DNA from 3 places in the Pseudomonas sp. P65(2024) genome. Region 1 is predicted to be linked to each of the others. Evidence: riboswitches for the same ligand, from Rfam matches in the RefSeq annotation. Region 1 holds a riboswitch; each other region holds the start of a gene.
The links. A riboswitch is a leader RNA that binds a small molecule or an ion and turns the genes downstream of it on or off. The one in region 1 is predicted to bind cobalamin.
Positions count from the first base shown of each region.

Region 2: it holds a riboswitch for cobalamin, as region 1 does, so the genes downstream of both, AC25MA_RS22915 (CbtB domain-containing protein) here and cobO (cob(I)yrinic acid a,c-diamide adenosyltransferase) in region 1, are expected to answer to the same signal.
Region 3: it holds a riboswitch for cobalamin, as region 1 does, so the genes downstream of both, AC25MA_RS05690 (TonB-dependent receptor) here and cobO (cob(I)yrinic acid a,c-diamide adenosyltransferase) in region 1, are expected to answer to the same signal.

Region 1 covers NZ_JBLIYX010000010.1:133,543-136,866, forward strand. Annotated here, with positions in the region: gene AC25MA_RS15515 (cobyrinic acid a,c-diamide synthase CobB) at 1-971, opposite strand, end outside; gene cobO (cob(I)yrinic acid a,c-diamide adenosyltransferase) at 968-1,579, opposite strand; cobalamin riboswitch at 1,693-1,911, opposite strand; gene AC25MA_RS15525 (hypothetical protein) at 2,062-2,640, shown strand; gene AC25MA_RS15530 (C40 family peptidase) at 2,694-3,227, opposite strand.
Region 2 covers NZ_JBLIYX010000021.1:46,794-50,117, reverse strand. Annotated here, with positions in the region: gene cobW (cobalamin biosynthesis protein CobW) at 1-816, opposite strand, end outside; cobalamin riboswitch at 917-1,116, opposite strand; cobalamin riboswitch at 1,178-1,399, shown strand; gene AC25MA_RS22915 (CbtB domain-containing protein) at 1,502-1,687, shown strand; gene AC25MA_RS22910 (CbtA family protein) at 1,698-2,393, shown strand; gene AC25MA_RS22905 (cobalamin biosynthesis protein) at 2,393-2,794, shown strand; gene cobM (precorrin-4 C(11)-methyltransferase) at 2,824-3,324, shown strand, end outside.
Region 3 covers NZ_JBLIYX010000003.1:71,745-75,068, reverse strand. Annotated here, with positions in the region: gene AC25MA_RS05700 (GNAT family N-acetyltransferase) at 1-203, shown strand, start outside; gene AC25MA_RS05695 (outer membrane beta-barrel protein) at 263-1,009, opposite strand; cobalamin riboswitch at 1,170-1,374, shown strand; gene AC25MA_RS05690 (TonB-dependent receptor) at 1,482-3,324, shown strand, end outside.

The DNA of each region.
Region 1 (3,324 bases):
CCGCCGCACTCGGCCAGCAACGGCTTGCCGGCGGCATGATGGGCGCGGATCGCTTCCAGCATCGGCGCGTTGGCGGCCAGCGCCTGGTGATGCAGTTCGGGGTAGCCGCCGGGCAGGTAGAGACTGTCCACCACGGGTAGCTCGCGGTCATGCACCGGCGAGAAGAATTCCAGGTGCGCACCGAGGCCACGCAGCAGGTCAAGATTGGCGCCATAGGTGAAGGCGAAGGCCTCATCACGGGCCACACCGATGCGCGCCCCGGCCAGCGACGCAGTCACATTCACAGGCTCAGGCTCGGCAAAACGGACCGGTGGCGGCAGCGCGGCATCGCAACTGGCGCCCAGGGCTTCGGCGGCGGCATCCAGGCGTGCATCCAGGTCGTTCAACTCGCTGGCCTGGACCAGGCCAAGGTGACGGCTGGGCAGCTCGATGCCGCGCTCGCGGGACAACCCGCCGTACCAGCGCAGGCCTTCGGTCAGGCTGCCTTCGAGCAGTTGCGCATGACGCAGGCTGCCGACCCGGTTGGCCAGCACCCCGGCGAACGGCAGGTCGGGCTGGTAGCGCGCCAGGCCTAGAGCCAAGGCACCAAAGGTCTGGGCCATGGCCGTGCCGTCGATCACCGCCAACACCGGCACGCCGAAGTGGCGCGCCAGGTCGGCGCTCGACGGCGTGCCGTCGAACAGGCCCATCACGCCCTCGATCAGGATCAGGTCGGCCTCGCCCGCCGCTTCCCACAACAGGCGGCGACTCTCCTCGGCGCCGATCATCCACAGGTCGAGCTGGTAGACCGGCGCACCGCTGGCGCGCTCGAGGATCATCGGGTCGAGAAAGTCAGGCCCGCACTTGAACACCCGCACCGTGCGCCCGAGGTTGCGGTGCAGGCGGGCCAGGGCGGCAGTGACCGTGGTCTTGCCCTGGCCCGAGGCCGGGGCCGCGATCAGCACGGCGGGACACTGGCGCGACTCACTCACAGTTCAACGCCCTTCTGCGCGCGGATACCGGCCTGGAAGGCGTGCTTGAGCATGCCCATCTCGGTGACGGTGTCGGCCAGTTCGATCATCTCCGGCTTGGCAGCGCGCCCCGTGACGATCACATGCTGCATCGGCGGACGCGCCTGGATATCCGATAGCACCTGGTCGAGGTCCAGGTAGCCGTGCTTGAGGGCGATGTTCAGCTCATCGAGCACGACGAACTGGATAGAGGGGTCCTGCAGCAACTGCCGCGACACCGCCCAGGCGGCCTCGGCAGCGGCGATGTCGCGCTGGCGGTCCTGGGTTTCCCAGGTAAAACCCTCGCCCATCACGTGATAACGCACCTGCTCGGGAAATCGGCGGAAAAACAGCTCCTCGCCGGTGCTGTTGCGGCCTTTGATGAACTGCACCACGCCGCACTGCATGCCATGGCCAAGGGCGCGGGCAAGCATGCCGAAGGCCGAGCTGCTCTTGCCCTTGCCGTTGCCGGTCAGCACCAGCAGCAGGCCGCATTCATTGGGGGAATTGGCGATGCGCTCGTCGATGATCGCCTTCTTGCGCTGCATGCGCGCCAGGTGACGTTCGTCGCGTTCGATGGATTCGCTCATCAGGGGTCTCCGCAGGCTGTCGCAGCGGCGGCGACAGGTAAAAGGCAGGCAGACGAGGAGCGCGCAGGAGGCATGGCAAGGGCCACATCGCACCGCGCATCACCCTCCGTGATGCCGTTTGGCAGTGACAGGCCGGTCTCCGGGCTCATGAGCGGGCGCAGGCCCTGGCTACGCGCCTTCCCGGACATGGACATCCAGTGGCCTTGCGTAGCCGTCGACTCATCTACCGTTGCGGGGGCAGCGCCGGACTCGCGCCTACTGGCGCCCACCGGCTTCCCAGTTTCACCCTGCCGAACCGCAGCTCGCGGGGCACCTGAAGCACGCCGCGAAGGTTAGAGGGTTGCACCGGGAGCGTCAATCGAGCGAGGGCCGATCTGGCCTGGATCAATGGCCGATTCACCAGCTTGTGCCACACTCAGAGCAGTGATATCACATAGCCATCACCCGGCCAACCCGGATCACAATGACAAGGAGAGCGCAGCATGCAAGGCCTGATGATCAACAACCCGCGCCTGGAGTTCCTGCGCCCGGCCCTCGAGCGCTGGGTCGACTGCATCGACCGCTTCAACCAGTTGCAGGGCGACAACGAGGCGCCCTACTGGCACGGCACAGCCAGCAACGTCGGCCTGCTCGCCGCTGCAGCCTGGCAGGGTGAGTTGGTGGCGCTGGAACGGCACATGAGCAAGAAACAGCGCGACGAGGGCGAGCGCGACGGGCGCTGCGACCTGTCGATCAGCAGCGCCGAGGAGTCGCTGTACCTGCACGCTGGCCAGCGCTGGCCGCGCATCGCTCGCCTCGACCTGACAGCGGCCCTGCAGGAAACCGCCGCCCTGGCCAAGCCGATCGCCTATGGCAGCCAACTCAAGGCTGGGGCACTGTTCGTCACACCGTGGAAGGCCGGCCAGCATGCCAGCCCCGAGGAACTGCAGGACCTGGTGGACGATCTGCAGAAGCACACGGCCTGTGCGCTTGCCTGGTACTTCCCGTATGCCTACCGCAAGCTGCACAACGAACTGGGGCAGTACTATCCCGGAGTGGCGCTTCTGCTCAAACAGGCTTGATGCCAGCCAGGCAATACTGGACCAAGTTCATACCCTGCCCGCGCCGGTAGGTATCAGGGATTCTGCGCCAGATGCCCCGGCGGCAGCACCCGTTTGGCCTGGAGGTAGGCCTTGGCCCAGTAGCTGTTGGACAGGTAGTCCAGGCGCACGGTGCCGCCCGTCGACGGTGCATGCACGAAGCGCCCTTCACCGACGTAGATGCCGGCATGGCTGACCTGCGACCCGCCGCTGGTGGCAAAGAACACCAGATCACCCGACTGCAGCGAATTGATATCCACATTTGGCGCGCGCATGACGATCATCTCGCGAGTCGAGCGTGGCAGACTGATACCCGCCGCATCACGGTAGACATAGCCGATCAGGCCGCTGCAATCGAACCCGGCATCCGGTGTATTGCCACCCCAGCGATACGGTGTGCCCACCAGGCCGATGGCGCGAAACAATACATCGTCGGCCGCAGGCGACGAAGGCGCCTGATTGAACACCATCGGCTGTTTGGGCGTGGGCGCCGGCGCAGGTGCACGGCTGGAGCAGGCCGCAAGCAGGGCCACCAGGGAAAAGAATGCGAAGCGCGCCAACATCGCCATGATGCGAACGTCCTGTCGAAAATCCGACGGCCACGGCCGAAGGTAAAAAGAGTTGAGAATTTAGATTAGACGCTTTCTGTAAATGCGCACGGCGGCG
Region 2 (3,324 bases), on a different contig from region 1:
GGACTCGGGCAGATCGATGGAGATCGAGTCGAAGGCGTCGTGGTCATGGTCGTCATGGTCATCGCCGTCGTGATGCGAGTCGTGATGGGTACGGCGACCATCGATATGCACCTCGGACTCGGCGCCCACGCCCAGCAGCACTTCCAGCGGCAGACGGCCACTGCTGGCCTCGATCACCTTGACCGCCGGCGGCAGCTCCTCGGCCACCTCGGCACGGACCTTGGCCAGGCCCTCGGCGTCGATCAGGTCGGCCTTGTTCAGCACCACCAGGTCGGCACTGGCCAGCTGGTCGGCGAACAGCTCGTGCAGCGGCGACTCGTGGTCGAGGTTGGGGTCGAGCTTGCGTTGGGCATCGACCTGCTCCGGGTAGGCGGCAAAGGTGCCGGCGGCCACGGCCGGGCTGTCGACCACGGTGATCACCGCGTCGACGGTGCAGGCGTTGCGGATTTCCGGCCATTGAAAGGCCTGTACCAGCGGTTTGGGCAAGGCCAGGCCGCTGGTCTCGATAAGGATGTGGTCGAGGTCGCCGCGACGGGCCACCAGCTCGCGCATCACCGGGAAGAACTCTTCCTGCACGGTGCAGCACAGACAACCGTTGGCCAGCTCATAGACGCGGCCGTTGGCCTCTTCCTCGGTGCAGCCGATGCTGCACTGCTTGAGGATCTCGCCGTCGATGCCCAGCTCGCCGAATTCGTTGACGATCACCGCGATGCGGCGGCCCTGGGCGTTGTCGAGCATATGGCGCAGCAAGGTGGTCTTGCCCGAGCCGAGGAAGCCGGTAACGATGGTGACGGGAAGCTTGGCCAGTGTTTTCATGTCGCGATGCCCTTGGCAGCAATGGCGCGGGCATGCAGGACGACAGCCACGGCCCTGCCGGCCTGGCGCGTTCGCCACCGGATCACCCCGCCCGGTTGAAAGTCGAAAACGTCACGAGGCAGGTCTCCTGGCTCGCACCGCTGCGGCTCGCTGGCCGGTGGGCCGGCGCCTTCCCGCGCGCCTGCGCAGTGGCTGTGCCGAACCCTTCAGTGCTTACAGTTGCGGGGGCAGCCGCGGCTTGTACCGCGTTCCCGTCTTAGCTCGGGCCAACGCCCGAGAACCTCGCAGCGGCAAGGCTACGCAGTGCCTGCCTGGCGGTCAACCGCCATGGCGATTGACGCGGGCCCGGCCCCGTGATTTGCTAGCGCATTGCGTTCAGGTGCCCCCGACGGGGGTGAAACGGGAAACCGGTGCGTCGCGCCTCCATTGCTAAGGAGCCGACAAGGCCGGTGCTGCCCCCGCAACGGTAAGCGAGAGAAGCGTCCGAACCACTGTGCCAACAGTAAGGCATGGGAAGGTGACGCCCCACGGAGTCCTGCTCCACCTCGCCAGCCCGGAGACCGGCCTGACACGTGCTCACAGTACACCCCGCGGTGGGCGGGCGTCGTCGTATCACCTGGGCCAATCGTGCCCGGGGTCGTCGCGCATGTCCGTTGCCACAACAAAAGCAGCAGAGGAACGCGTCATGCCCATCACCAGCGCCAAACACAGTATCGCCACCCCCGTCAGCCTCAGCCAGCGACTGATCGTCGCGGTCGGCGCCAGCCTGCTGGGCCTGTGCCTGGTGTACTTCGCCGGTTTCTCGCACATCGAGGCAGTGCACAACGCTGCCCACGATACCCGCCACAGCGCCGCCTTCCCTTGCCACTGAGTAAACCCGCATGATTACGCGCATCGCCCGTACCGCGGGCTTCAGCGGCCTGCTCGCGGCCCTGCTGCTGACCCTGCTGCAAAGCTTCTGGGTCACCCCACTGATTCTCCAGGCGGAAACCTACGAGTCCGCCGCCCCGGTCGCCGAACACCATGAGCACGGCGACGCCACCGCGCCCCACGAGCATGAGCACAGCGCCGAAGCCTGGTCGCCGGAAGACGGCTGGCAGCGCGTGCTGTCCACCACCGGTGGCAACCTGGTGGTCGCCGTCGGTTTCGCCCTGATCCTGGTCGCTCTCTACGGCCTGCGTGAACCGAACCGCGTGGCCACCGGCGCGCTGTGGGGCCTGGCCGGCTTTGCCGTGTTCTGCCTGGCGCCGACCCTTGGCCTGCCACCGGAACTGCCCGGCACCGCCGCCGCCGACCTCGGTCAGCGCCAGACCTGGTGGATCGGCACCGCAGCGGCCACCGCCGCCGGCCTGGCGTTGTTGGTGTTCGCCCGGCACTGGCTGCTCAAGGCGCTGGGTGCCGCTCTGCTGGTGATCCCGCACCTGATCGGCGCGCCACAGCCGGCCGTGCATGAAAGCCTTGCGCCGCAAGCCCTCGAGACCCAGTTCAAGATCGCTTCCTGGCTGACCAACGCCGCGTTCTGGCTGGCCCTGGGCCTGCTCAGCGCCTGGCTGTACCGTCGCTCCAGCCAGGCCTGATGCGCGATCTGCCTGCTCAGCCGGCGTTGTACGCCGGCTTTGGCTGTCGCCGCGGCTGCCCGGTCGAGACCCTGGCGGTATTGCTGCGCCAGACCCTCACCCGCAACGCCCTGCCCCTCTCGGCCCTGCGCGGCATTGCCAGCATCGAGCCCAAGGCCCGCGAGCCCGGCCTGCTGGCACTGGCCGAGCGCCTAGGGCTGCCGTACATCTGTTTCGATGCCGCGCATCTACTGGTTTTCGAAGCGCAGCTCAGCCAGCGTTCGCCCACGGCGTACGCGCAGACAGGCTGCTGGGGCGTCGCCGAAAGCGCCGCACTGGCCCTGGCCGGCGATAACGGCCGCCTGCACGTGCCGAGGCAGGTCCTCGGCAGCGCTACCCTGGCCCTGGCCATCGGCGGATAATCCGCCACTCTTCTATACAAGGAACCCCCATGACGGTCTATTTCATCGGCGCCGGCCCCGGCGATCCCGAGCTGATCACGGTCAAGGGCCAGCGCCTGATCCGCCAGTGCCCAGTGATCGTCTATGCCGGCTCCCTGGTCCCCGCCGCCGTGCTGGAAGGTCACCAGGCGCACACGGTAATCAACAGCGCCGAACTGCACCTGGAGCAGATCGTCGAGGCGATGCGCCAGGCTCACGCCAACGGCGAGGACGTGGCGCGCGTGCACAGCGGCGACCCCAGCCTTTATGGCGCCATCGGCGAACAGATCCGCCACTTGCGCGAACTGGATATCGACTACCAGATCGTCCCCGGCGTCACCGCCACCGCCGCCAGTGCCGCGCTGCTCGGCTGCGAGCTGACCTTGCCCGATGTGGCGCAGACCGTGATCCTCACCCGCTTTGGCGACCGTTCGCCAATGCCGGCCGGTGAGCAACTGGCCGACCTGGCCCGCCACGGCAGTACCCTGGCCATCCATCTGGGGGTGCGCCAC
Region 3 (3,324 bases), on a different contig from region 1:
AGGTGGCCGTGGCGCTTTGGCACAAGCTCGGTTTCGAGACCGTCGGGCGACTGCCCAAGGCATACCGCCATGCCGAATTGGGCCTGGTGGACTGCCTGGTGATGTACAAGTGGCTGGCCGATGAGCCGGTCGTGGAAAAACCGGCGCTGCTGATCGGGCGCAAGAACATCGAGGCGCGGGTGTCGCGCCGACGCGGGCGATAAGAGGCAGCTGAATCCATCGCGGGCCTGCCCCGCGACGGAATCAGCGCAGGCTCAACCGATCAGAACGCCAACCCCACCTTCACCCCAAACTCGTCGCGCTTGAGCTTGGTGTTGTCGGCCACCGGCGTATCCTCGTCCAGCTTGTATTCGGTACGGGTGTAGTACGCCCCCACCTGCACCGGCATGCCGCCCTGCTGGTTCATCAGCAGCGTGACCTCCGCATACGGATTGGTGCGGTCCTTCATGTCGACGCTGTCGCTGCCGAAATCATCGACTTTGAGCCGCGCGCGGCCATCAATGGTGTGGCGCGCGCCCACCTCCACGCGCAGGGTCGACGCGTCGAACTGGTGGTTGTAGCCCAGCGCTGCCTTGGCGAACGGCGACTTGTAGGTCAGCCGTGTATCAAGATCGTTGATCTCGGGCTCGAAGCGGGTCCAGCTGTACCCGCCGCCCACCGTCAGGTCGACGAAGTTGCGCGCATCCAGTGCGGCGCGCCAGCCCAGGTCGAGGTCGGCCTGGGCTTCCTTGAGCTTGTTGTCGTTCTTCTTGCCATACTTGGCCTCGGCACCGATCTGGTAGATGAACCCGGATTCGGCGGTCATCTTGTTGCCGAACGTGGCGAACACACCGCCCTGGCCCATGTGTTCCTTGTCCGATTCGCTTCCTCCCTCGAACTTGAACTTGTCGTAGGACCCCAGCAAGCCGAGGGTGAACAGCGGGTCGGTGCTCGGTGCCGCCGTGGCAGCCAGAGGGGCACCGAGCAGGGCAAGCAGGCAGGCGTGGCGCAGCAGGTTACGGGTAAACATTCGCAAAAGTCTCCATGACGTGAATGAATGGCGAACGACCGGTTCGAGACAACGGGCTTGGCAAAAGTTCGAAAAAATTTGGCAAACCGCTCTAAACCGCCCTGTCCGTCACAGTTTCCCCACCCACTCGAACGATTGACTCACTGCCCGTTCAATGGTCAGATGCGCGCCAGTTTCAGGTGTCCTGCGCCGCCGTGCGCAGGGTGAAACGGGAAGCCGGTGCGTCGTTGTCACGACAAGTCCGGCGCTGCCCCCGCAACGGTAAGCGAGTGAATCCTTCGACAGACCACTGTGCGCACGCATGGGAAGGTGAAGGCTTCATGCCCCTCGCAAGCCCGGAGACCGGCCTGAGACGCTACTTGGCAACCCGCGGTGGGCGGGCGCAGGCCGGTATCCGCGTGCGCGCCTGCGTGCGCTTGACCGTTGCGTGTTTTCCACCGGGATCCATTTCTTCCTGCAGCAGTGGAACGACATGTCCCGAATCAACAAGCTTCACACCCTGGCGGCCTGCCTGGCCGTGTCCCTGCCGGCGCTGGCCGACGATCATGAAGTAACGCCCTTCACCCTGCCCTCCACGGCAATCACCGACACCCGCGAGCCACAGGCCATCGACCTGGCCACCCCGTCCCCGACCGGTTCGCGCCTGAACCTCAGCGCCCTGGACACCCCGGCCAGCACCAGCAGCCTGACCGAGGCGCAGATCCAGCAGCGCAACAACCTCACCGTGCAGGACGCCATGACCCGCTCGCCGGGCCTTACCTTCATCGGCACGCCGGGCGACGGCGGCACCGGCCTGTCGGCCCGCGGCTTCACCGGGCAGAGTTCGGTGATGACCCTGTTCGACGGCTCGCGCCTGTACGCCGGTGCCGGCACCCTGACCTTCCCGGTCGATCCGTGGATGGTCGAGCGCATCGACGTGATCCGCGGCCCCGCCTCGGTGCTGTACGGCGAAGGCGCTACCGGCGCGGTGGTCAACGTGGTGCCGAAGCAGCCGTTCGCTGGCGAGATCCGCAACCACCTGCGTCTGGGCTACGGCTCCTGGGACCGCCAGCAGCTGGGCCTGGACAGCGGCGGCAGCCTGAGCGAGCGCCTGAGCTACCGCGTGACCCTCAACCAGCAGGCCGGCAACGGCTGGGTCGACCGCACCGACTCGCGCAGCCTGGCCCTGAGCGCCGCCCTGCGCTTCGATGCCAGCGACGACCTGAGTTTTACCCTCGCCCACGAACGCGGCGATGCGCAACCGGCCAACTACTACGGCACCCCGCTGATCGATGGGCACCTGCGCAGCAGCGTGCGGCGCAAGAACTACAACGTCAGCAACGACGAGCAGCGCTACCACGACGAGTGGACGCGCCTGACCACCGACTGGACCCTCAGCGACCGCGTCAGTGCCAGCAACCAGCTGTACTACATCAAGAGCCGCCGCCAGTGGCGCAATGCCGAGTCCTACACCTGGGACGCCGCCAACGGCGTGATCCAGCGCGGCAGCTTCCTCGAGATTCGCCATAACCAGGAGCAGCTCGGCGATCGCCAGAGCTTCACCTTCGACCATGGCCTGTTCGGCCTGGACAGCAAAACCGTGGTCGGCGCCGAGTACAACCGCATCCGCTTCAACGTCGACAGCAACTGGCCCTACCGCGATGGCGGCAGCGACCCGCTCGACCCGTGGCATCCGGCTCCGGGCGGCTTCCATAGCCTCAGCCCAACCCGCGCACAAACGCTGTCCAAGGTCGACACCTTCGCCCTGTTCGCCGAAAACCGCACCCAGCTGACCGACCGCCTCGCACTGGTCACCGGCATTCGCCGCGACCAGAATCACATCGACCGCGACGACCTGGCCAACAACAGCCGCAGCGACCGCAGCCTGCAGGGCGGCAACTGGCGCGCCGGCCTGGTGTTCGCTGTCACCGACGACCTGTCGCTGTATGGGCAGTTTTCGACCAGCGAGGACGGCGTCGGCGACCTGCTCACCCAGCGCCCGGACAAGCGCCTGGAACTGACCGAAGCGAAGCAGGCCGAGGTAGGCCTCAAGCAACGTTTCTGGGATACCCGTGGCGAGTGGACGCTGGCGGCCTATCACATCGTCAAGAAGAAGCTGCCGGTGTACAACCCGCTCACCCACGACAGCCAGCAGGCCGGCCAGCAGACCTCCGACGGCCTGGAGGCCAGCCTGGAACTGGCGCTGGGCAACCAGTGGCAGCTCTCGGCCAATGCCGCTTTGGTGCGGGCCAAGTACGATGATTTTCTCGAGGAAGGCGACAACGGCACGGTCCACGACCGCGCCGGCAACCGTCCGCAGGACGTGCCGCGACGCA